2 regions of the Edaphobacter bradus genome follow, and region 2 is predicted to be linked to the other one. Evidence: riboswitches for the same ligand, from Rfam matches in the RefSeq annotation. Region 2 holds a riboswitch; the other holds the start of a gene.

Region 1 (7,634 bases), on a different contig from region 2:
CAGGTGCCCATGGTCCGGCAGCAGCCCGTCCATCGACTCCGCCTTCCACCGCTGCCTCTTCTCGCTGTAGTCCCCGAAGCTCAGATCGAGCGTGCTGCCGTGCAGCACAGGACGCAGCTCCATCGGCCGATAGATATCTGCCGCGTAGTTCGCAGCCTCAACCCTCCACCACTTGTCTCCCGCATAGATCATTAGCCCGGCAAGAACCAGAGCCACCATGCTCGCAATCAGCGCTCGACGACTCCTATCTGGCGTCGGAGCCGCGCCCGGGGCCAGCCGCGACTCCCTCACTGCCGCGCCCACAATCCCGGCCATTCCCAGAGCCAGAATCAACCCCAACACACCCAGCACAATCCCCAGCGAACGTTGCATCGGCAGAATCGAGAGCGGAATCGCCGGCACCGGAACCCCAGTGGCCGCTGCTCCCGCCACCCCCTCTACCTCGAATCGTACCTGCCACGAGCCCGAAGCCATCAACCACAGCGACCCCGTGAAAAAAGCCGGGTCGTCCGCCGACACCTTCATCGCGTCCGCCGTAGGAGGATGCCTCGACGCCTCGCCGGTCAGCGGAACCGGCGTAATCCTTACCGCGCCCACCTTCGGCCCCGTCGTCCGCACCTCGATCGTCGCGACGCCGGGAATCACCTTTGGCATCCGCACGGTTACAAACAGCTTGTACGGCCCCGCATCAACCTGTTCGAAGACATCCTTGTTGCCGACGTGCGCCCACCCCGGCGCCGAAAGCCCACCCACCATCAGCAGGAAGATAAAGACCCGCAGCGCCATCCTCATCGCTGCACGCCCCGCATCCACCTGCCAAACGCCAATCCAATCCATGTCGAGATCGACGCATAGACCGCCACCCGCACAAGCCCGAGCCACACCGTCATTCCATGGTCAGGCTTGAAGAACTGCCGAAGCCGGTCGAAGCCCCCAGGCCGCGAGTTGTAGTCGAAGTAGATCGTCCCGAAGAACCTGTTCGCGCTCGCCTTCGACATCAGGAAGTTGGCAAACGGCCACTCCACCAGTGTCAGAACCGCGACGAACACCACGCCCGAGGCCAGCGCAATCTGCCACGACTTCCATTTGCGGGCACGCTGCCACAGCAGATCGAGCGCCAGCGCCGGGACCAGAATCAGGATCGGGAACTTCGCCGGAACCAGATGCGTCACTGGAAAGTACACCGGCCCCAGCTTCGGCTGCGCCGGAACCAGCGGCAGTATCAGAATCTCGCTGATGACAAACACTGTGTACACCGCCGCCGTGGCCGTCGCCGCCCAGCGAGACCGCGAGGCCTGCGACAACGCCGCGAACAACACCGGCAGCCCGATCCCCATCGCGATATACGCCGAGACCTGGTGCAGCATCACGTCCCACGTGTACTCCTGCAGGAAGAACATCTGGCCGCCAACCATCAGGCCGCCCAGATACAGAAAGAGCATCTGCAGCCGCCTGAAGCTCCCTGCCTCTGCTCCAGCCGCCGAGTCCGTCGCAGCACGATTCATCGCCGCCAGAATCAGAAACAGCATCCCGACCGCCACCGCGCGGATGCCGAGAATCAGCAGCGTATGCGGCGGACTGACGATCTTCACATCCAGCCCATAGGCGTTATGCCACCAGTTATCAAACGGAGCCGACGTAAGCATCGCCACGCCGCCCCATCCCGCCAGAAACACCCCCATCGGAGCCCGCAGGCCGAAGAGGCTCACTGAAACATCACGCATGCTCTTGTCTCTGCCGAACGTGCACTGTATCGCAAGCCACAAGCCCACAATCCCCGCGAGCACACCGCACGCGTAGATCGCCAGGTGCGCTGGCGTCCAGAAACTGTCTCGGCCAATCGACCTATGCCAGGACACGTCCCACGCCCCGCCAATCGACGCCGACGTAACCGCAAGCACTCCTGCCCACACGTACCAGGGGACTGCGGCACTTCGAGACTGGACCTGCGCTGCTTCCCCCACAGTACTGGGGACGAGTACCCTCGGTTGATTTGCGGCAGTCGACATAAGCCCTCCGCCAAACGTAGGTTCACCCATCATACGAGCATGGCCACACCTTCGACTGCAGGGATGAAAAAAGCCCCCAATCTTTCATCCCGGCGTAGCGACCAGCAAGTTCGAATGACGCAACTGCTCAACAGCTAAAAGTCTTCGTTGAAACCGACTTCCCCCGCGACGGCAACCTGGTAAGCCGAAACGCGCCGCTCAAAAAAGTTGGCCAGTTCCTGCACGTCCTGCAGTTCCATGAACGCGAAGGGGTTCTTCGATCCGAAGATCGGCTCCATCCCAAGCCTAGCAACGCGCGAGTCTGCAACATACTCGAGATATTGCTTCATTTCTCGGACGGAGAGACCAGCAACTCCGCCCGAAAGAAGATCCTCGGCAAACTGCAGCTCACAGTCGACCGCCTCCTTCATCATTTCGACGACGTCCTGCTCCAGCTTCTCGTCGAACAACTCTGGATTCTCGGACCTCACGACATTAACCACCTCAAAAGCAAACTCCAGATGTGCGCTCTCGTCGCGAAACACCCAGTTTGTCCCTGCCGCAAGACCATTCAAAAGCCCGCGCGAGCGCAGAAAGTACACATACGCAAACGCCGCAAAGAAGAACAACCCTTCAATGCAGCCAGCGAAGCAGATCAAGTTGAGAAGAAACTGCCTCTGCTCGTCCGTCGTCCGCAGCTCATCAAGCTTCTGGATCGAATCCATCCAGCGCATGCAGAACTGCGCCTTCTTCGTGATCGACGGAATATTCTCGACCGCGGCAAACGCTGCCGCGCGGGCCTCCGGATCAGGCACATAGTTGTCCAGCAGCGTCAGGTAAAACTGCACATGCACAGCCTCTTCGAAGAGCTGGCGCGAAAGGTAGAGCCGCGCCTCAGGCGAGTTGATGTGCTTGTACAGATTGAGCACGAGGTTGTTCGAGACGATGGAATCCCCTGTCGCGAAGAACGCAACCAGCCTCTGGATAAGGTGAATCTCTGCATTCGTGAGCCGCGAACGAAGATCGACCAGGTCGGTCGAGAAGTCGACCTCCTCCACGGTCCACGTATTGCGAATCCCGTTCTTGAACATCTCAAAGAACACGGGATAGCGCATCGGACGCAGAGTAAGTGAAAGGCCCGGGTCGAGGATGTACTGCGGCGACTGAATCGACATGAAAAATCTCCGTTACTGACAGGCCTCGCAGGCCTCAGGGTTGTCGAGCGAGCAGCTCACGCTGGCGCTAATGGAAACAGTGGTGGATGGCTGCGGCACCGTAGTCTTGGCAATCCTCGTCGCCGGCCGCGAACGCAAATAGTACGTTGTCTTGATTCCGCGCTTCCACGCGTACATGTACATGGAACTCAAGCGCCCGATGTTCGGCGACTCGGCAAAGAGATTCAGAGACTGGCTCTGATCGACGAAGGCTCCGCGGTCCGCCGCCATGTCGATCAACGACCGCATCGGAATCTCCCAAACGGTCCGATAGACCGTCTTCACCTCATCCGGAATCTCTTCGATGCTCTGAATGCTGCCTTCGGCCAGCTTGATGCGCGAGCGAATCGCCTCAGACCATAGACCCAACTGCTTCAACTCACTTACGAGGTACCTATTAACCTGCATAAACTCGCCCGAGAGCGTCTCCCGCTTGAACATATTCGAGACCTGCGGCTCAATGCATTCGTAGCAACCAACGATCGAAGCAATTGTCGCGGTTGGGGCAATGGCAATCAGAAGCGAGTTGCGAAGACCGACCGTCTTCATTCGCTCGCGCAGACTCTCCCAACGCGCAGAATCAGGTGGTGCAATGCTCCATAGATCGAACTGGAAATGCCCCTTAGCCGCGCGCGTCTCCTGAAACGCCGCGTGAGGGCCATGCTTCTCCGCCAGGTCGCACGATGCACAGAGAGCGTGGAAGTAGATCTCCTCTTGAATCTTCGCCGAGAGGGCTCGCGCTTCGGCTGAGTCAAACGGCACTCTCAACTGGAAGAACACATCCTGAAGCCCCATCACTCCAAGCCCAACCGGCCGCCAACGGCTGTTGGCAGACGCCGCCTGAGGTACAGGATAGTAATTGATGTCGATTACTCGATCCAGCATCGGAACCGCATGCCGAACCGTCGCCGCAAGTTTCACAAAATCAAACACGCCATTCTCAACATGCCGCGCGAGATTGATCGACCCAAGGTTGCAAACCGCCGTCTCTTCAGACGACGTCACCTCCGTGATCTCGGTGCACAGGTTGGAGAGATGAACGATGTTGCCATCAACTCCCGTCTGATTGCACTTCAGGTTGCAGGCGTCTTTGAGGACCATCCACCCGTTACCGGTCTCGGCAAGGGTCCGCATCATCCTCGCGTAAAGGTCCCGCGCCTTGATTTGGCGTACGAACTTCCTCTGCTCCTCCGCCTCGATATATGCCTTTTCGAAGGCCTCCCCGTAAAGATCGGTGAGGTGCGGCACTTCCTTCGGATCAAACAGCGACCACAGGCCATCTTCGTCAGACCGGCGCATGAAGAGGTCGGGAATCCAGTTCGCGAGATTCAGATTGTACGTGCGGCGCGCCTGATCGCCCGTGTTGTCGCGCATCTCGAGAAACGACTCGACGTCGGCGTGCCATGGCTCCAGGTAGACGCAGCAGGCACCTTTGCGCTTTCCGCCTTGATTCACTGCAGCGACAGAGGCATCCAGCGTTCGCAGCCAGGGGACGATCCCGTTGGAGAGCCCATTGGTCCCACGAATCAAAGAACCTTCCGATCTCACTCGATGAAAGGCCAGACCAATGCCCCCGGAAAACTTCGACAGCATCGCTATCTGCTTGTAAGCGTCATAAATGGATTCAAGCGAATCCTTCGGAGAGTCGAGCAGGTAGCAGGAAGACATCTGAGAGTGCTTCGTTCCACTATTGAAGAGCGTCGGCGAGCTCGGCAGGTAGTCATGCGAGGCGAGCATCTCGTAAAAGCCGACTGCCTCACTCACACGCACAGAGAGTCCTGCGGAGACACGCATAAAAAAGTACTGCGGCGTCTCGATGACCTGCCGTGTTATTGGGTGCCGTAGGAGATAGCGGTCATACACCGTACGCAGTCCGAAGTACTCGAACCGGTCAGAAAATCGATCGTCAATGGCATTGTTGAGCTTTCGCGTATTTGCAGCGACAAATTCGGCGGTGTCTTTTGAGATGACTCCCTCACGATGTCCTTCTTCAATCGACTGCGAGAAGGAGTAGATGTTCTGACCTGCCACCTCTTTTGCAATTGTGGCCAGGAGTAGCCGAGCGGCAAGCCGCGAATACTCGGGCTCTTCCGCGATGAGCGCAGCCGCTGTCTGAATCGAGATGGAGTCAAGCTCCCGCGTGCTGGCTCCATCGAACAATCCGCCGATGGTCTTGCTCGCTACGCGAATCGGATCGACATGAGACAACCCCTGGCAGCACCGCTGCACGGCCCGAACGATCTTGTTTACATCAACGGGCTCGAGCGTTCCGTTGCGCTTCCTCACATGCATCTGAGGCGCTTCTTCTGCGAGGGGAAAGTTTGGATCGAGGTCGGACAGCGTAGTTTGCAGCGTAGCCATGGAGCATCCTTGTGCTCCAAAGGTACGGATGGAAGACCGCTCAAAAGCAAGCCGCGATCACCCCACCCTCCCCTCGGAGGTGCGTGAATTCGTGCCCTTTCGGCACGGCCTCATGGCAGGTCTTCGGACTTCGCAGGCTACCTACTTGATCCGGTTTCCCAGCTCTCGAAGAGCCAGTGCCTTGATGGATCGTTCGCTCCTGCTTACCGCTGCGGGGCAGTTCCGGACTCTCACCGGATTCCCTTTTCACCTGACCCAAGAGGACCAGGCACCGTGAAGTGAACTCACTATAACAAGGGCCAGACAGGGGGTCAACATCAATATATTGGGGTTATCACGCAGATATCCACACGTCCCTCCCGACACAATCAGGGGCGACGAAATCTCTTATGTCGCCCGCAGAACCTCCAATTCACGGCGTTCCTTGAGAGACTGATTGGCCGTCACAACAGCAAGAGCAGCTCCCAACCCCGCGCGAACATCGGCAACGGGACGCTGCCCCGTCCGTACACACTCGATAAAGGCCTTGCATGCGGTCGCAGTTGGATCTTCGACAACGGGAATATTCAGCTTCTTCCCCTGACCGCGGTATGGCATCTCGCCGCCGGCGCGATAAGAGGCTCCTGTAGTGATTCCCTTCTCCGTAACCAGAGCGTTTGCCGGTAACTGAGCCGCGCGCGTTGGCTCATAGTAGAACTCCGCATCCTGCAGCGTCAGGTTGAGACTTCCCTTGGTTCCGTACAGCCATAGTTGGTCGCCCATCATTGCATTGTTCGTCATCGAACTGAAGACAAACCGGCGGCCCTTTGAGTAGGAAAGGATTGCTTGTACGTTATCGTCGTTTTCGCGCCCGTCGTGATACGCAGCCACGCTTCCGGTTGCCAGCGCTGCCTGGGGAGTTTCACCAAACACCCAGTTCGCAATATCGATATGGTGCGAGCCCAACTCAGACAACAACCCAAGGGAGTACTCGTTGTACAGCCTCCAGTTGATGAGCCTCTCAAGAGAGGGATCGGGGACCGGTCGCCTCCAATCGCTGTTGCGATGCCAATAACCGTAGACGTGCGTCACGTCACCGATCTCGCCCTGATGCACGCGTTCAATCGTCTTACGAATCCACGGCGCATACCGGTACTGGTGCCCGACCTGATAGATCTGCTTCCCTGCGTCGACGGTCCGCACAATCTCCTGCGCTTCGTCCACGGTAAAGGCCATGGTCTTCTCGCCGTAAACATGCCGTCCGCTCTTGAGCGCGGCCACAACATGCTGCGAGTGAAAGCTCAACGGAGTAGCCACAACAAATGCATCGATATCCTTCTGGTCGAGCAGGCTGCGATAGTCGCTGTAGGACGGCACATTGTATCCGCACACGCTGTTCAATTCAGCAAATCGCGGAGCGTAGACGTCTGCAGCACCTACGACGGTGACTCCTGGCACACGTAGAAAACTCCGCAACAACTCTTTCCCGCGACTGCCTGGGCCAATGATGCCGAGACGAACCGGAGTGGCCGACTCCTTTGACAGCTCTTCCTCGGCAATAGCGGCAACGGTCTTCGCTCCTAATGCAGCAGCCGATATTCCCTGGACAAAACTACGCCGACTCATCATCGCGCTCTATCTCCTTCTTTCTTGCTTTGGCTAAGTTTAACTGGTTGTGGCCACTGAAACATACTGTAGGCGGGCGAGCGGGGCGTTCCGGAAACAATCAAACCAGATGAATGCGGATACGCTTGTAACACAGATTTGAACCCAGCCTTTCCCAACACAAAGGTCGCCGTAGAAAGAGCATCACTGTCCGTTGCTGAGGGCGAAAGAACCGTCGTCTGAAGCATGCCTTCCACGGGGCTCATCGTACGCGGGCTAAGAATGTGGCAGTACCTATGGCCATTTTTGATGAAGAACTTTTCTGTGCAGGCCCCCGTGGATAAGGAGAGGTCTTTCAACACAACCTTACTCAGCACCCTGCCAGCATGTGCCGGATCGGGCACATTGACAGGCCAACCATCGGCGCCAGGGGGAGATCCCAGACCATAGATGCTGCTCGACCCAGCCGAGATCAACGCTGCGCTGA
Region 2 (7,634 bases):
CGCACGGCAGAGAAATACACCCTCCTCAACGGGAACTCTTCGCACAGACGGTCTTACATTTGGGATTTTCCTGACCGTCTGTCTAATAGTGGTGACTGCGCTGAGCTATCTTCCGGTACTAGTCCTCGGCCCCGTGCTTGAGCATTTGATGTTCGGAATTTAGAGCGCGAGCATCGCACACAACTCTGGCGGTGGCTGAGAGGGAGGGCGGAGGACGGCGTGAACGGCTCTGTCAGCCTGTTCGATCCGTTTGGGACCGAGTTGAGTCTTGAGCTGTTCATACTGCTTATCGAGATCGACCACACAGGAAGAAAAGCTGGTGTGTTCGAAGGGCGCTGGCTCTGCTCCGAGTGTCTTTATATAGAGTGCAAGCCTCATGGCTGGGCCCCTGTTTATCTTGTGGGTAGAGTCAAGGCGATCTCATCTGCAGCGAGGCGGTGTAGGGGAGCGCCCCGCTGGGAAGTGAGAGTATAGGCGAATACGCAACCGAGGAAACAAGGCCCCAGTTGCCCCCCATGCTCTGTTTTGCCTATACAGCGGTCGGATTCTGAGAGCAGATTATATAAAATGGTGTTGAATGGTATTTTCTATAACAGGTATAAGTCATTATTTTGTTGGAGCACCGAATGGGATTTGAACAATCAAGCATGAGATGATAGTCGCGGAAGTGGGGGCCACTCATGTGCCAATGCAAATTCTTTGTCTTCAGATAGAGCGCGACAACATCTGCCAAGAGAGTTCTAAGTTCAACTGAGATCACCGAGACTCCAGCCGGTGTGATTTCAATGACTTTCTGCGTCTCCTTCGTCGATTTTGCTGCTGCAGCAGTCCTCATAACAGTTACTTGTTTCGGGTAAGGTATCCACAACGAGCGAAAGAACTTGCGCCAGACCTTTTTACCGTTTCAACTGGGAAATCGATCACAACTGAATCCCTTCGTCTTAAGCGCGAGACGGGAGTGTCGACTGGCACGTCACCCCCGTCAGATCGCGGTGCAACTAGGAGTTCTGAAACAGGGAGTTTTGAATCTGTTCGTGGAAGTTGCTCCGCTTGTAATTACGAATGAAGTGCGAGCAGATGTCCTCGTTGCAGGTGCCCTCGGTTGTCTGGGTCTTGTGCTCAAAACCGCCGAGGAATGCCTTCGCGATATCCTGCTTGAAGTTCACACGAGGATACTGCGCGACAATCTCCTTGCGCAGCTCTTCGGGAAATGTCTCGTACCCGATTCCGAGTACATCCAGGCCAACACCGTTGTAAAGAAGTTCTACCTCGATCGGCTTGTAGGCGGCGATGCCGGGCGTCGTGTGGAGAGAGATGGCGTCCCACGCCACCTGGATACGCGCGGCAGGTACATTGTGGTGTTCGAGGAACTGGCGAACGGCGTTCGCGCTGTCGACCTCGAAACGATCATCGGCGCTCGAGAACTTCTTCAATAACCCCATGTCGTGGAATGCTGCGCAAACAAAGAGCAGCTCCTGATCGTACTTGTGACCCGTCTGGCGGCCCAGTTCGTTCGCCCAGAAGAAGACGCGGTGCGAGTGATTGAACAGCAAAGGAGTGCTGAACTCATGAAGGAGACCGGTCGCCTCACGCGTCAATTGCGTGTCGGGAACGCCAGGCTGTGCGTGCTGATACATGGACTGCGGTGTCGGTACGGGAAGGATAACTTTAGGGCGGCGAAAAGTAGGACGGTTTTCTGCTGTCTGTGCTTCTGCGTCTTTGACCAATGTGCCGCCGATTGCACTTGCTCCCGCGGCAACAGTGGTCGTCTTCAAAAACGAACGTCGTGTCATCGTCTATCTCCTAAGCGGATCGTCACGCTTCAAGACAAGCTTAGGTTTGATAGGTCGAGGTAACAACGACGTCGTTCCGACACTTTCGGACATCGAGGAAGAGGAATTAGTGTTTCACGCGTTTGAATCGTTCGGTGTATTCACCGGCGGTAATGCCAATCACGCGCTGGAAGGTTCGACGCATCGAATCCGCAGATCTGAAACCGCATGCGTCAGCGATCTCCTTCAAGCCCATAGACGAACTATCGATCATCTGCTGTGCGGCTTCCACCCGCAGTCGATCCACAAACTGCCCTGGATTCATCTTCATCTCACGAAGGCAAACTCGTGAAAAGTGTCTTGGGCTCATTCCTATCCTGTCGGCCAGAGCTTCGACAGAAAGGTCTGCTCGTAGATTCTCAAGCATGTAGACTTGCAGCTCTCGTAGAGGTTCGTAGGTTGTCGCTTGGCGAGAGAGCATGTGGCTGTACTGTGCCTGACCGCCTGGTCGAACAAGGAACATGACCAGTTGCCGCGCCACCGCAAGGGCGGTCTGGTGCCCGTGGTCTTCCTCCACCAATGCAAGGGAAAGATCAATTCCAGCCGTGATGCCAGCCGAAGTATAGATTGGCCCATCGCGAAGAAAAATGGGATTTGGCAGAACGTTCACTTTGGGAAACTCTCGCGCAAGCCGGTCGCAGAAGCTCCAATGCGTCACAACGCGCTTTCCATCGAGGAGACCTGCGGCCGCAAGAATGAAAGCTCCTGTGCAGATCGAGGCTACGCGACGAGATCTGCTTGCTGCCTCCGAAATCCAGCGAAGATACGCATCGTCGTACTTGCCACACTCCGCTCCCGGACCACCTGCAACGACAAGGGTGTCGATTGGACCGGAGACACTGTCGTGAGGCACTGCGCCTCCCAGGTTAATGCCTCGATTGGTCTGGAGCTCATGCGAACCGTCGGTGGTGACAACCACCACCTGATAATCCGGAACATTCGAGAAGACCTCGAGTGGACCGGTCACGTCGAGGACCTGGACTGGCTGTGGACCGCTGATAACAATTCTTCGCATGATTGTGTCTCCGGGCTTTTCTTCATGCTTGCCAGCATTCATTCTGCAGGCTCCGTGCTCGCGATTCCGTACAAGGAATTACGAGAGATCCCACGTACGATAAACGAAGCAATTCCGGGGTGGGTAGCAGGGTGCGGAATCGGCTTGGGGAGGCCCCGGTGGGAGGGTGGAGCATGGAAATATCCAAGGGCAACGGGGAGAGGCGAGGAAGAAATCCACAGAGTGGGCGGGGGAAATTCGCTTCCGTACCACTTTCCGCATGCTGAAGGCTCAAAACCGACCCAGGCTTTCGTCTGGTGTGGCGGACTTGGCGGCGGTCATATCGGAGGCAAGGTGTTCCGAAGCTGCGCAACGGTTCCCGCGTCAATCGACGTCGTCACCGGCAAGTTGTTTAGTGATTGAAACTCCGCGAGTGCGGAAAGGGTTTGTCTACCTGCTACCCAGTCAACGGGTCCGGGGTGGAAACCTAGATAGATCAGGCACAGTCGCGCATCGCGGGCAAGGAGGTCAGGGAGCGGACCAACAGAAAACTTCTGAAACTCTCCGTTTAGTCGACTATCGTATCGCTTAGGTTCTGGGTATAGAGTGCCCGCATGTAAAATGAGCGAGTGCAGGTCAAACCCTGATTGGGGTTTGTTAAACGGGAAGCTGGTGTGAACCCAGCGCTGTCCCGCAGCGGTGATGGGAACGAAACGTTGCACGGCGAGAGCCACGCACTGTCTCAGTTGAGATGGGAAGCGGCAACAGAGTAGGTCGCCCAAAGTCCGAAAACCGGCCTGCCGCCACCACCATGGAAGCGCTGGACGCTGACCGTGGGTGCGTTGAGGACACCGTTCTCGTGGATTGGACCGGTAGCCACTGCATCTTCTGCCTGCGTTCTTGATTCAGGTGGAGCTTGCCTGCGCATAGGTGGTTCTTTCGTTGTGAGGAGAGAACCGAATGGTTGCAGACAGCAAAACATCACACTTTGAAAAACTGAGGAGCGCGAATCTGGGCTTTCCCAGGATGGGCCGTCAACGCGAACTGAAGTTTGCGCTGGAAGGCTACTGGGCGGGGAAACGCACGGAACAGGAGCTTCTGGACACTGCCTCTGCCCTGCGAAAAGAGCATTGGAAACTCCAGCAGGCGGCAGGTATCCATTTCATTCCGTCCAATGATTTCTCTCTCTACGATCAGGTGCTCGACGCCCTGGTTCTTGTGGGTGCGACGCCAGAGCGCTTTGGCAACGGGCCGGTAACGCTGGAGCGGTATTTCGCCATGGCGCGCAACTGTCGCGAACAGACGGCGATGGAGATGACGAAGTGGTTTGATACCAACTACCACTATCTCGTCCCCGAGTGGAGTGCAGGTATCTCCTTTCAAATAGATACGACGAAACTGCTCGGTGAAGTACGTGAGGCCCATTCGCTCGGTATCGAGACCAGACCCGTGCTTATAGGACCCCTGACACTGCTCCTGCTCGGCAAAGGGGTCGATGGCTTCGATCCGATGATGTTGCTGCCGAAGCTGACCGCCGCATATAAGCGAATTTTGAAAGCGCTTGTGGCAGAAGGTATCAAGTGGATTCAGATTGATGAGCCAATGCTCGTAACCGACCTGGAGGCAAGCGCGAGGGATGCTTATCGGCAGGTCTATGCAGAGCTGAAGTCAGTTCCCTTAAATCTCATGCTGACCACTTACTTCGATTCGGTCGGTGACAATCTGCAAACGGCAATCGAACTTGACACTGCCGGCCTTCATATCGATGTTGTCCGAGCACCGGAACAACTTAGGGTGACTCTTGGAGCGTTGAAGCCGGAACAGATCTTGAGCGTGGGCTGCGTCGAAGGGCGCAACATCTGGCTGACAGATTTCTCGTCCGTTACTCCATTGTTGGATGAGGCCGTCAGCCAACTTGGTCCGGATCGAGTGCTTATTGCCCCCTCCTGCTCTCTGCTGCATGCGCCTCATGATCTTCGTAGTGAAGTAAAGCTGTCACCGCGCATCAAGGGCTGGCTGCGCTTCGCGGAAGAAAAACTTGCGGAGATTGTCGCTTTGACCAGCCACGACGAGGCAGCATACCAGGCCAATGCCGCCGCTGTGGCCGATCGGGGGGTCGCAGAAACAACGAGCAATCCAAAGGTCCGTACTGCTCTGGCTGCGCTTCAGGATCAGGACTTCCGACGCAGATCACCGTACCCCCAACGCGCCCTTGTCCAGCGCAAGGAACTAGGGCTTCCTCTCCTGCCGACCACGACCATTGGCTCCTTTCCGCAGACGGCAGAGGTTCGCAAGCATCGTGCTGCCGCGAAGCACGGACACGAAACGGTTGAGACGTATGAAGCCTTCCTCAAGGAAACTATTGCACAGTGCATCCGCGAGCAGGAGCGTATCGGTCTCGATGTGCTCGTGCATGGAGAGTTTGAACGCAATGACATGGTTGAGTATTTCGCCGAGTTCCTGGATGGGTTCGCCTTCACAGAGAACGGCTGGGTGCAGAGCTATGGTTCGCGTTGCGTGAAGCCACCTGTCATCTATGGCGATGTATCCCGCCCGGCACCGATGACGCTGAAGTGGACAGACTACGCTCGTTCGCTCACGTCCCGCCCCCTCAAGGGAATGCTTACTGGTCCGATCACCATTCTGCAATGGTCGTTCGTCCGCAATGATATTCCACGCCGGCAGACGGCATGGCAGATTGCGCTTGCATTGCGGGACGAAGTTGAGGACCTCGAAGCGGCCGGCATCCGAATCATCCAGGTAGATGAACCCGCTCTGCGCGAGGGTCTCCCGCTCCGGTGCGCGGACTGGCCAGCCTATCTTGAATGGGCCGTCAAGGCGTTCAAGTTGGCTACTAGCGGGGTTGGAGACGAAACGCAGATTCACACGCATATGTGCTACTGCGAGTTCGAAGATATTCTCCCGTCCATTGCAGCCCTCGACGCCGATGTCATCTCAATGGAGTCGGCCCGTTCTCGGATGGAATTGCTCGAAGCGTTCCGCGCTCATAAGTATCCGAACGAAATTGGGCCGGGTGTGTATGACATCCATTCTCCAAGAGTGCCCTCCGCCGATGAAATGCGGGAGCTGCTCACGTTGGCCCTCGATGTCTTGAAGCCAGAACAGGTCTGGGTCAACCCGGATTGTGGACTCAAGACGCGCGGCTGGCCCGAGACCGTGTCTGCGCTCGAGAACATGTGCAGAGCCGCATCCGAGCTGCGGGTGCAGATCAGCGCGTAGCGAAAACGGCTGGACGGGGACCGGCATTACCTCGTCCGGCCCACCTTCGGATCGAGAGTGAGGGCATGACATGGGTCGCTGCAAGCCGATTGACAACACGAATCGAGGTCTATGTACGAAGTAACAGTCGAAGCAACATTCTCTTCAGGTCATTACCTGAGGGATTATCACGGAAAATGTGAAAACCCACACGGGCACAACTATAGGGTATTGGTCACATTGGTCGGAAAAGAGCTGGATAGTAGTGGGCTACTGCTCGACTTCAAAGAACTTAAACGACTCCTTCGTCCTATCGTTGAATACCTCGATCACAACATGATTAACGAACTGGAGCCGTTTACGGTGTTGAATCCGTCGGCGGAAAATCTGGCCCGGTACTTCTTCGACCAGACAAATACCCGACTCCTTGAATTGACCAGGGGACGTGTTCGGGTCGCCCAGAGCACCGTCTTTGAGACGGACTCATCGGCGGCAACTTACAGGGAATGATACCGCCTTGAAACAACGTCGGAAGGCTTAACTGGCGACTTCAGAGCAATGCACTCATTGAAGACGGCGCAGGCCGACTAGTCCTCATAAACGCGCTTGTGTTTACTTTCGCGGTGCGTTGCTTCTTTCTTATGTGTTTGGTGAATGACGTTCCAAGATCTCACTATGCAAAACACTCGTTCATCGCCTGCCCTTTGAGCAGCTTCCTGTGAGCCCGGGCGCTGTTCTTTATCTATGCATCACCCGCTCTGATACGATATCAATCGCACCCTCCACGGCCTTCTGAACTCGCAAACAGGTTGGCAGCCGCTTGGGACATCCACAGTCTCACTCGCAAGGACCTATCCGACCCTCGGCGTCTGATCCGTCTTCTCGGGCTTCCGGAGAATGTCCGTGTCTTGAGCTTGCGCGTCCCATTTACGGTAACGTGTAGCGAAACTCCCATGCAAAACGAGAGAAACGGATATAAGTGCTTTATTTTGTTGGAGCACCGAGAGGGAATTGAACCCTCGAATACTGGTTTTGCAGACCAGCGCGTTAGCCACTTCGCCATCGGTGCTCTTGCTCCGCCGCGCAGATTGCGCGGCAGAGTCGCTCTATGCAACTTAGTCTACTGCGGCTGGGACGTTGTGCGGAGATAAGGTTTGACGGTCTTATAGCCCGGGAAGATCTTCGCAGCCTCTTCGTTAGAGACCGCCCCGGTGATGATGACGTCCTCACCCTGCCTCCAGTTCGCCGGTGTCGCCACCTTATGCTTGGCTGTCAGCTGAATTGAGTCCAGTACGCGGATAATTTCGTCGAAGTTGCGTCCAGTGGTCATCGGATAGGCGAGCAGCAGCTTGATGCGCTTGTCTGGCCCAATCACGAACACCATGCGCACCGTGGCATTGTCGGCCGGTGTGCGGCCTTCGCAGCTGTCGCCGGCGTCGCCCGGCAGCATGTCATAGAGCTTCGCTACCTTCAGCTCCGTGTCGGCGATGACGGGGTAGTTGATGGTGGCGCCGGTCACCTCCTTGATGTCCTGAGCCCACTTGGTGTGGTTGTCGACGGGGTCGACGCTCAAGCCAATCACCTTGGCT

What was found. A riboswitch is a leader RNA that binds a small molecule or an ion and turns the genes downstream of it on or off. The one in region 2 is predicted to bind cobalamin.
Region 1: it holds a riboswitch for cobalamin, as region 2 does, so the genes downstream of both, OHL16_RS05170 (ribonucleoside-diphosphate reductase subunit alpha) here and metE (5-methyltetrahydropteroyltriglutamate--homocysteine S-methyltransferase) in region 2, are expected to answer to the same signal.

The regions. Positions count from the first base shown of each region.
Region 1 is NZ_JAGSYF010000001.1:1,210,775-1,218,408, forward strand. Features, by position in the region: gene OHL16_RS05155 (hypothetical protein) at 1-882, opposite strand, end outside; gene OHL16_RS05160 (hypothetical protein) at 789-2,009, opposite strand; gene OHL16_RS05165 (ribonucleotide-diphosphate reductase subunit beta) at 2,144-3,163, opposite strand; gene OHL16_RS05170 (ribonucleoside-diphosphate reductase subunit alpha) at 3,176-5,563, opposite strand; cobalamin riboswitch at 5,661-5,854, opposite strand; gene OHL16_RS05175 (Gfo/Idh/MocA family protein) at 5,951-7,171, opposite strand; gene OHL16_RS05180 (FAD:protein FMN transferase) at 7,168-7,634, opposite strand, start outside.
Region 2 is NZ_JAGSYF010000004.1:91,508-99,141, forward strand. Features, by position in the region: gene kdpA (potassium-transporting ATPase subunit KdpA) at 1-163, shown strand, start outside; gene OHL16_RS15380 (HD domain-containing protein) at 999-1,793, opposite strand; gene OHL16_RS15385 (GlxA family transcriptional regulator) at 1,900-2,847, opposite strand; gene OHL16_RS20345 (peptidoglycan-binding domain-containing protein) at 3,165-3,461, opposite strand; cobalamin riboswitch at 3,443-3,641, shown strand; gene metE (5-methyltetrahydropteroyltriglutamate--homocysteine S-methyltransferase) at 3,787-6,066, shown strand; gene queD (6-carboxytetrahydropterin synthase QueD) at 6,178-6,555, shown strand; tRNA gene OHL16_RS15400 (tRNA-Cys) at 7,039-7,114, opposite strand; gene OHL16_RS15405 (peroxiredoxin) at 7,166-7,634, opposite strand, start outside.